Regions from separate parts of the Shewanella mangrovisoli genome, predicted to be linked through region 1. Evidence: predicted binding sites of a transcription regulator. Region 1 holds the regulator's gene; each other region holds the start of a gene.

Region 1 (2,205 bases):
CCATATCACCCATATTCGCGATAGCCAAGGCATGTCGTTATCGGGCGGTGAACGTCGCCGCGTCGAAATTGCCCGCGCCTTAGCGGCCAATCCTAAGTTTATTCTGCTCGATGAACCCTTCGCCGGTGTCGACCCGATTTCGGTTATCGATATCAAGAAAATCATCGAACAACTCAAGAGCCGAGGCCTTGGGGTACTGATCACAGACCACAATGTGCGCGAGACTTTAGACGTCTGTGAACATGCCTACATTGTCAGTCACGGAAACCTGATTGCCGAAGGAACTCCCGCAGAGATCTTAGACAATCAGCAAGTTAGGGCTGTGTACTTAGGTGAACAATTCAGGCTATAGTTACTTAAACAGAGCCAATTAGCCTTGAATTTTGGCTTAGTAAGCGCCATCAATATGATAACAAGCGGCCTAAATTCAAAATAATAACGTAGGGATCAGCGGTAACATGAAAGCGTCACTCCAGCTCAAACTGGGTCAACAGTTAACCATGACGCCACAACTTCAACAGGCCATTCGTCTGTTGCAATTGTCGTCATTGGAACTGCAGCAAGAGATCCAGCAAGCCTTAGACTCTAATCCTCTTCTCGAGCTGGAAGAGGAGCAATTCGACGCGCCTACCGAACGTAAGCAAGATATCGCCGATACCGACTTTAGCGAAACGACAGCTCAGCCACAGGAACAAGATAATTCCACCGTAGACATTGCCGAGTCGCTGACCAAAGAATCCCTGCCCGAAGAACTCCCCATGGACACCACTTGGGATGAAGTCTTTACCGCATCGCCAAACTCAGGTTCTGGCGCTAGCCGTGAAGATGACATGCCCTTCCAAGGGGAAACCAGTGAAGGCCTGTACGAACATTTAGAATGGCAAAAAAACCTCACGCCCTTCTCTGAAACCGATTTAGCCATCGCCACCGCGATTATTGATGCCATTGACGATCAAGGTTATCTCACTCAAAGTACTGAAGATATCCTCGAGGCCATGGGCAATCCCGAGATAGAACTGGATGAAGTCGAAGCCGTACTCAAGCGCATTCAACACTTCGATCCCGTCGGTGTCGCCGCAAGGGATTTAAGCGAATGTCTGCTTATCCAACTCTCCCATTTTTCGCCAGATACCCCACACCTCGAAAACGCCCGTATGTTGATCAAAGATCATTTAGATCTGATCGCTGCCCGCGACTTTAGGTTGTTGATGCGTAAAACCAAGCTTAAGGAAGATGATCTGCGCGAGAGCATTGCCCTCATCCAAACCTTAAACCCTCGCCCCGGTTTGCTCATCACCCCTGTCGATGAAGAATATGTCATCCCCGATGTGTCGGTGTCGAAGAAAAATGGTCGCTGGGTGGTCGAGTTAAACCCGGACTGCATGCCAAAAATCAATGTAAATCAGCAATATGCAGCCATGGCGCGCAGCACCAAAAGCCAAGCCGATAGCCAATTTATCCGCGGGCATCTGCAAGAAGCCAAGTGGTTTATTAAAAGCCTTGAAAGCCGTAACGAAACACTGCTCAAGGTGGCAAACTGCATAGTGCAATACCAACAGGGTTTCTTCGAATACGGTGAAGAAGCCATGAAACCTATGGTCCTAAACGATATCGCCGAGGCGGTAGAGATGCATGAGTCCACCATTTCACGGGTGACCACACAAAAATACATGCATACCCCAAAGGGACTTTTTGAACTAAAATATTTCTTCTCAAGCCACGTCGGGACTGATGATGGCGGTGAGTGCTCATCCACGGCAATCAGAGCCTTCATTAAGAAACTGGTTGCAGCGGAAAACCAGAAAAAACCATTAAGCGACAGCAAGATGGCGCAGCTTCTGGCAGAACAGGGAATTAACGTTGCGCGCAGAACCATTGCGAAGTACCGAGAGGCGATGCTTATTCCCCCTTCCAATCAGCGTAAAAGTTTATAGCCTAAAGTGGAAATCGGAGGACGTTTATATGCAAATAAACCTGAGTGGACACCATATCGAGATTACTGAATCGTTACGGGCTTATGTTGAGGAAAAGTTTTCAAAACTTGAACGTCATTTCGAACAGATCAATAATGTGCACGTTGTGCTCAATGTTGAGAAAATGCAACAAATTGCCGAAGCGAGAATCAACCTCACCGGTGGTGAAGTCTTCGCGACTTCAGAGCATGCAGATATGTATGCTGCCATAGACGTCCTGATCGACAAGCTT
Region 2 (2,205 bases), 700 kb from region 1:
ATCGTTAAGCTTTGAAATACCATCCACGGTCGAAAAGGATGCCATTTGCGCAATCATCTGATCGTTGTCGACGGGCTTAAATGGATCCTGCATCGACAACTGCTGACTGAGTAACGAGAAAAAATCTTCCTGTGTCAGCTGCTGACTTTTAGCTTCAGGGACAATGGATTCGCTAGGCAAACGGATGCCATCTAAAAAAGGATTACCCGTTGATGTACTCGTTGTGCTCGTAGTATTAGTCGCCACCGTATTCGATTGACTCTTAGTTTGAGTCGTCTGAGCCGAGGTCTGGCTAAGTTGGTTAATGAGGCTCACAGCTTACCTCCTAAATAGCGCATATTATTTACCCATCCCAAGTGTTTGTTGCAGCATAGATTTTGCGGCTTCAGCGACTTGAACATTCATCTGATATGAGCGAGAGGCAGAAATCATATCCGCCATTTCTTCCATGACATTCACATTCGGCTTGTAGATAAAGCCATCCGCATCCGCCATTGGGTGATCCGGCGAATACTCTTTTAATAGGGGTTTATCACTCTCAACTATGCCTTTTACCGCCACACCTTGAGAGGCTTGTTGCTGACTTTGCGCTTTGGCCATTTCAGCTTCAAAAATCGGATGACGAGAGCGGTAAGTTTTATCTATGCTGCTAGAAACGGAGTCGGCGTTGGCAATGTTACTCGCGGTGGTGTTGAGGCGGACAGACTGAGCTGACATGCCAGAACCCGCCACATCAAAAATACTAAATAAACTCATGATCAATCCCCTCTCAACGCTTTCTTCATGCCACTAAACTTACTGTCCAAAAATCCTAGAGACATTTGATATTCAAGCGCATTTTGCATAAATGCCGACTGTTCCTGTTGAATATCAACAGTATTGCCATCTCCAGTATCTGGCTGATTTGGCACACGGAACTTCACGTATTGTCCCGTTAATTGTGCAAGGCCAAAATGCTGCTCATCGCCAGTCATCTCAAGGCTATTGCGCTGCTGTTGCTGGGTTTTAGCAACATTTAAGGCCGCAGAAAAATCGACGTCACGGGCTTTATAATGTGGCGTATCAGCGTTTGCGATATTGCTAGAAATCACTTCGGCACGCTCGGCACGGATCCCCAACGTAAATTGGTGTACCCCTAATGCCTTATCAAAACTAATCGCCATAAAATTGCCTCCATCGTGACTCTCACGGGAACAAAGCAATTCATGTGCCAAAAAGTAGTAATTAATCGAAATGTGTAGATATGAGGTTTTGCGAGGTAAAAAATTACCGACTAATGTCGGTAATTTTTATTTAATATCATTTAATTAGGTTTTCTTCTGGTAATAAATACCAGGGTTGCAACGCACCATGTCAAACTCATCGGTCAGGCCTGCAATGGATTCTGACGCGCCGAGAAAAAGTATGCCCTTCGGATTTAATGCGGCAGCAAATTGCCGCAAAATTTTTGCTTTTGCCTCAGGGGCAAAATAGATCAGCACATTTCGACAGAAAATAATGTCGAACTTGCCCAGCAAAGTGTAACTCTCAAGCAGGTTATGGGCGCGGAAATTGACTAAACGCTTAACGTTGTCTTTTACCCGCATGTTGCCAGAGGGCAAAGCATCAAAAAACTGGCGCTTACGTTCCTCCGATAGGCCACGCGCTAGCGCCAAGCTATCGTATTCAGCATTCTTACAGCGTTCCAACATAGAAGGCGAAAGATCGGTCGCTTGAATTGAAGCGCCTCCCGGCAAAGCTCCCGGCTTCTTCTGTTGATATTCTAAAATCGTCATTGCCAACGAGTAAGGCTCTTGACCAGACGAACAGGCAGCCGACCATATCTTTAATGGACGGCCCAACTTACTGTATTCAGGTAGCAATACATTGCCTAGTAACTCAAACGGATAGCGGTCACGGAACCAAAGCGTTTCATTGGTCGTCATAGCATCAATGACTTCCGCCCGCAACGCGCGCTCCGTTGGCTTCATCGAATGTTTCACCACATCGGATAACGAAGGCAGATTATATTTGCCCATCAAAGGCGCGAGACGGCTACGCACTAGGTACTGTTTATTTTCCCCCAGTACGATGCCGCTGTGTTGTTCTAAGAACAACCTAAATTGATTATATTCGGCTTCAGCGAGTGATTTGTCAGGCACATTCACGTCCTAGATCCTATAGCAAGCACCCAAATAAGTGCCAACAATCATGTAATAAGGGCTA
Region 3 (2,205 bases), 700 kb from region 1:
GGTATGTAGTACCACCTTGATATGCTTAAGCTTTGGATCGTCGCGGATCTCTGCCGTTAAGGTATAACCATCCATTTCTGGCATTTCAATATCCGAGATAATCAGCGGGATTTCCTCGGCAACATTATTCATTTCACCCGCAATAGCTTTTAACTTATCGAGCGCTTCACGGCCATCTTTTGCCGTATCAATCTGTAAGTTTAACGACTCGAGCGCGCGAATAATTTGTTTACGAGCCACCGCCGAATCATCAATCACCATAATATGGTAATGCTGACTTCTATCGATTGTCAGTTGCTCATTCACTTCTTCACTGATTGCAGTTTTAACTGGTGAAATTTCATCTAGGATTTTTTCAACATCAAGAATTTCAACCAGTTCACCTTCGATTTCAGTGACTGCAGTTAAGTAGGAATAGCGACCAGCCCCTTGTGGTGGCGGCATAATGGCTTCCCAATTCATGTTGATGATACGTTCAACTGAACTGACTAAGAAACCTTGTACGCTGCGGTTATATTCTGAAATGATGATAAAGCAATTTTCAGTGCTGGCTAACGGACGCCCGCCGGTTGCAGCACTCAGATCGATTACCGAAATAGTCGTGCCGCGAATATGGGCGACACCTTTGACGTAAGGATTAAGTTTAGGCAAAGTCGTTAACGGTGGACATTGCAAAACTTCTTTTACTTTGAATACGTTAATCCCAAAACGTTGACGACCATTCAACTTAAATAGCAATAGTTCTAGTCGGTTTTGACCTACGAGTTGGGTTCGTTTGTTGACTGAATCAAGAATACTCGACATAACTCTGCCTTGTTGTTCTGTTTATGTACGGCCCTAAACTCGTTTGAGTATAGGCATATTAATTGCTTACGTCTTGTTATCGATAACCATAGTTGAAACTGAGTCAAACTTCTGACACGAAATCTTGGCCGTTATGGCATGGAACAGTTTCAAACTTGATAAAAGTATAGGTGCATTCTGGCGTTACAAGCTAGTCTCTTCATTATGAAAGTAAATTTAGTCTATTTTTTGAGTATCATCGCCCTTTCCTTCGCCACTAAGGCCAATGCCGAGCCCGTGGTACCTAGCATATCGGCGATATCCGAATTAGCTAAAGCTCTTATTAATGAAAAGATTTCAGAGCCATCTAACGCTAAAGTTGAAATCCTTCCGCAAACGATAGACAGTCGTTTGCTCCCTTCTCAATGTGCCTCCCCCATTCGAGTCGAGCTCGCCTCCGACCGAGAGATCAGCCGCAATAACACGGTAAAAGTCAGCTGTGATACACCCGATTTAGCCTACCCTTGGCAGATTTTTATGTCGGTGCGGGTCGATATTCTTTTCCCGGTTGTGGTCGCCAGCGAAACACTGGCACCTGGCGAACTGATCAGCCCAACACAGGTTGAAATCCGTTACGTCGACCAAAATAGTTTACGCGGTATGCAATTTAGCGATACCAGCCAACTTTCAGGAGTACGGGTAAAACGGCGTGTCGCCAAAAACTTCCCTATTTTTGCCAATAACCTTTGTTTTGTTTGTAAGAATGATTCAGTATCAATTTATGTGCGTTCCAGCAATTTTGTGCTAAAAACCGTAGGCGAAGCGCTACAGGATGGTAATATTGGTGACCAAATTAGGGTCAAAAATAGCAGTTCAAACAAAGTACTAGATGCCATAGTCACGGCCATTGGCGAAGTCGAAGTTAGAATGTAAAATAAACTAAAGCTTTTCGATGAGCTGCCGATACCCCAGTTAAGAAATCCCCGTATACACGACGCTGGAGCCTAAAATGGCAATTGATATTAGCAAATTTAACGCCGGAGCGGCCGCGCAAGTCCGTTCAAACACAACAAAGAAAAGCAACGAAAGTGAGCAATCGACTCAGGTTGCAGCTAAATCGACTCAACAGAAAGGTGACTCAGTTGTCATTACGGCTCAAGCTCAACAGCTACAAGGAGCTCAAACCAAAATGGCCAGCCTACCTGAAGTAGACCAAAAGAAAGTCGCTGAGATTAAACAAGCGATTGCCGAAGGTCGCTATAAAATTGACCCCGAAAAGTTGGCGGCCAACATTGCCAGCTTCGAAGCTGAATTGAATGACCTCAATAAAGAGTAACTATGACAGAAATAGCTAAACTGGTAGATCAACAACACGCCCATTTGGCTGTTCTTAAACAGATTATTCTTAAGGAAAAAGGCGCT
Region 4 (2,205 bases), 730 kb from region 1:
ATTTATCGCCTTAGCGCCAATGTCTGTTGCACCAAGCTCTGTTGTTCCAGGCTCTTTTGCCCCTAACAAAGGCTCACCCTCAATGGGTAAAATATGATTTTCGGGCGGTTTAACGAACTTTTCGCTCCGCAGACCTGTAAGTAGCGCTGCATCATCAATCAAAAGCGAATCATCAACTAAAACACCTTGAGTATCCGTTTCCGCCACTGTCACGGCCGCAACCAAAGCATCGACATCAACAGCTGGGATCTGTGGTTCTACATTCTCAGTATCAGCAACATCAGCCGCGTTCTGTTGTGAGGCTTGCTGCTGTAATAACTGAGCGGTGACTTGCGCAGTATTTTGTCCGGCTGATTTTGAGGCAACTGACTCAGAGCCTGGTGTTTCAGAACTCACATCCACTTTTGTATTGCCAATGCTTGTGTTGGAGGCCTCGACAAACTTAGCCATTTCATCGGAAAAAGTGCCGTCAACAATAGAGCTGTCGATCTGAGATTGATCATCGACCAATAACGAGGTTGAGTCGGCATCTTCCGTTGCCGTGATATCGGCCTCAAGCGGCAAAGACTCGCCCGGATCTGCCGCTTTCTTCATCTCATTTGCCATACCAATCTGGGCGAAAATCAAGCTGATATCGGCTTCATCATCGGTATTGGTATCGTCAGTGCTGGCTTCCGCTTTAGCAGATTTGACGGCCACATCCTGAGATACAGGGGTTTTAGTCGAGGGGGATGATACGGATGTAACTGAAGCCAATGCTGCAGAAAAGTCTTCACTATTAGTATCTTGAGTCAATGCTTTACTCGAGCTAGCGCTGTTTTTCGCGCTTGGCGCTAATAGGATATTGTTCATTTGTTGCATATCAGCTCCTAAACATTCACCCCAAGACATAAAAACATGCGGGCAAACGTCAATTTATGCGGCTTTGGCCATATCTGGCATAAAGCAAGCAAATAAAATGCCAACAAATGGAGATTACCGATTGAAGAAACAACTTAAACAAGCAATCGCGAGCTTTGATTAGGGTTTATTGCGGCGAAAAAACTGCTGAGAAGCAAACTCATCGGTCATCTTTTGCTCTTTCTTCAACTCAAGAGCTTGGCGTTTTTTCTCTTTATTATCTAAGAGTAGTTCTACCGCCTTGCGTTTCTTTTGCTTCTCGAGCCAATGCTGTTGACGATAGTTTTTTTGCTTCTCCCCATCGGCGACCACACGATTTTGCTGCGCAATGGCCTCATCGATTTGGCGGATAAAACGGTGGAATTGGTGATAATGGCTGGCGCTGATGGCTTGTCCCTGCTGAGACTGCATCTGCTTCATGTAGTCCAAGCGATAATTGTTGAGTGCATCCAACTGATTTTGACGCTTCTGACACTCTAATTGCGCCGACTTTAGCAACAACGCAGCCTGTTCCTCTGCATCGAGGGCTAATTTTAACACCAGCAATAAAGGATCGGCATTCGCCATAACAGTCTCGATTATTTACATTGCGCCGCGAGTTGCCCAAGCATGACTTGGCTATCGGCAAAACTAAAGGCATCACGCATGGTTTGGCGTAAGAAGGCATTCATCGCAGGTTGCAGGCGTATGGCGTTATCGATTCGCGGATCGCTGCCTTGGGCATAAGCCCCGATCGAAATCAGATCCTTATTCTGCTGATAAAGGGAATAAGTCTGTTTGACGCGGCGCATGGCTTCTAAGTGCTCGTTTGAAATCACCATTGGAGCCACACGGCTAATGGAAGCCTCAATATCGATTGCGGGATAGTGCCCTGAATCAGCCAGCGCACGGGAGAGCACAATATGGCCGTCGAGGATAGCCCGGGAAGCATCGGCAATCGGATCCTGTTGGTCATCGCCCTCGGTCAGTACAGTATAAAATGCGGTGATAGAACCTTGCCCAGGACCACCATTGCCTGCCCGCTCAACCAGACGTGGCAATTTCGCAAATACCGAAGGTGGATAACCTTTCGTCGCCGGCGGCTCACCTACGGCTAGAGCTATCTCCCGCTGCGCCTGGGCGTAACGAGTCAAGCTGTCCATTAATAACAATACGTTATAGCCTAAATCCCGAAAATACTCGGCAATACGAGTCGAGGTTTCACAGGCCCGAAGGCGCATTAATGGTGAAGTATCGGCGGGCGCCGCCACCACAACCGAGCGTGCTCTGCCCTTTTCACCAAGGATTTCTTCAATAAATTCTTTA

What was found. The regulator sigma-54, encoded in region 1, starts transcription at its own class of promoters, with help from an activator protein. The targets are predictions, from matches to a motif close to GTTGGCACGNNNNTNGNNT.
Region 2: a site for sigma-54 is predicted at 1,197-1,215, ahead of flgB (flagellar basal body rod protein FlgB). Genes of this name have one in related genera too.
Region 3: a site for sigma-54 is predicted at 854-872, ahead of flgA (flagellar basal body P-ring formation chaperone FlgA). Genes of this name have one in related genera too.
Region 4: a site for sigma-54 is predicted at 948-966, ahead of K0H60_RS06965 (flagellar hook-length control protein FliK). Genes of this name have one in related genera too.

What each region holds. Positions count from the first base shown of each region.
Region 1 covers NZ_CP080412.1:831,628-833,832, reverse strand. The annotation lists gene lptB (LPS export ABC transporter ATP-binding protein) at 1-352, shown strand, start outside; gene K0H60_RS03680 (RNA polymerase factor sigma-54) at 459-1,934, shown strand; gene hpf (ribosome hibernation promoting factor) at 1,963-2,205, shown strand, end outside.
Region 2 covers NZ_CP080412.1:1,530,271-1,532,475, reverse strand. The annotation lists gene flgD (flagellar hook assembly protein FlgD) at 1-315, opposite strand, end outside; gene flgC (flagellar basal body rod protein FlgC) at 340-756, opposite strand; gene flgB (flagellar basal body rod protein FlgB) at 759-1,163, opposite strand; gene K0H60_RS06820 (CheR family methyltransferase) at 1,308-2,147, opposite strand.
Region 3 covers NZ_CP080412.1:1,527,906-1,530,110, reverse strand. The annotation lists gene K0H60_RS06815 (chemotaxis protein CheV) at 1-804, opposite strand, end outside; gene flgA (flagellar basal body P-ring formation chaperone FlgA) at 1,009-1,716, shown strand; gene flgM (flagellar biosynthesis anti-sigma factor FlgM) at 1,793-2,119, shown strand; gene K0H60_RS06800 (flagella synthesis protein FlgN) at 2,122-2,205, shown strand, end outside.
Region 4 covers NZ_CP080412.1:1,558,169-1,560,373, reverse strand. The annotation lists gene K0H60_RS06965 (flagellar hook-length control protein FliK) at 1-861, opposite strand, end outside; gene fliJ (flagellar export protein FliJ) at 1,021-1,467, opposite strand; gene fliI (flagellar protein export ATPase FliI) at 1,479-2,205, opposite strand, start outside.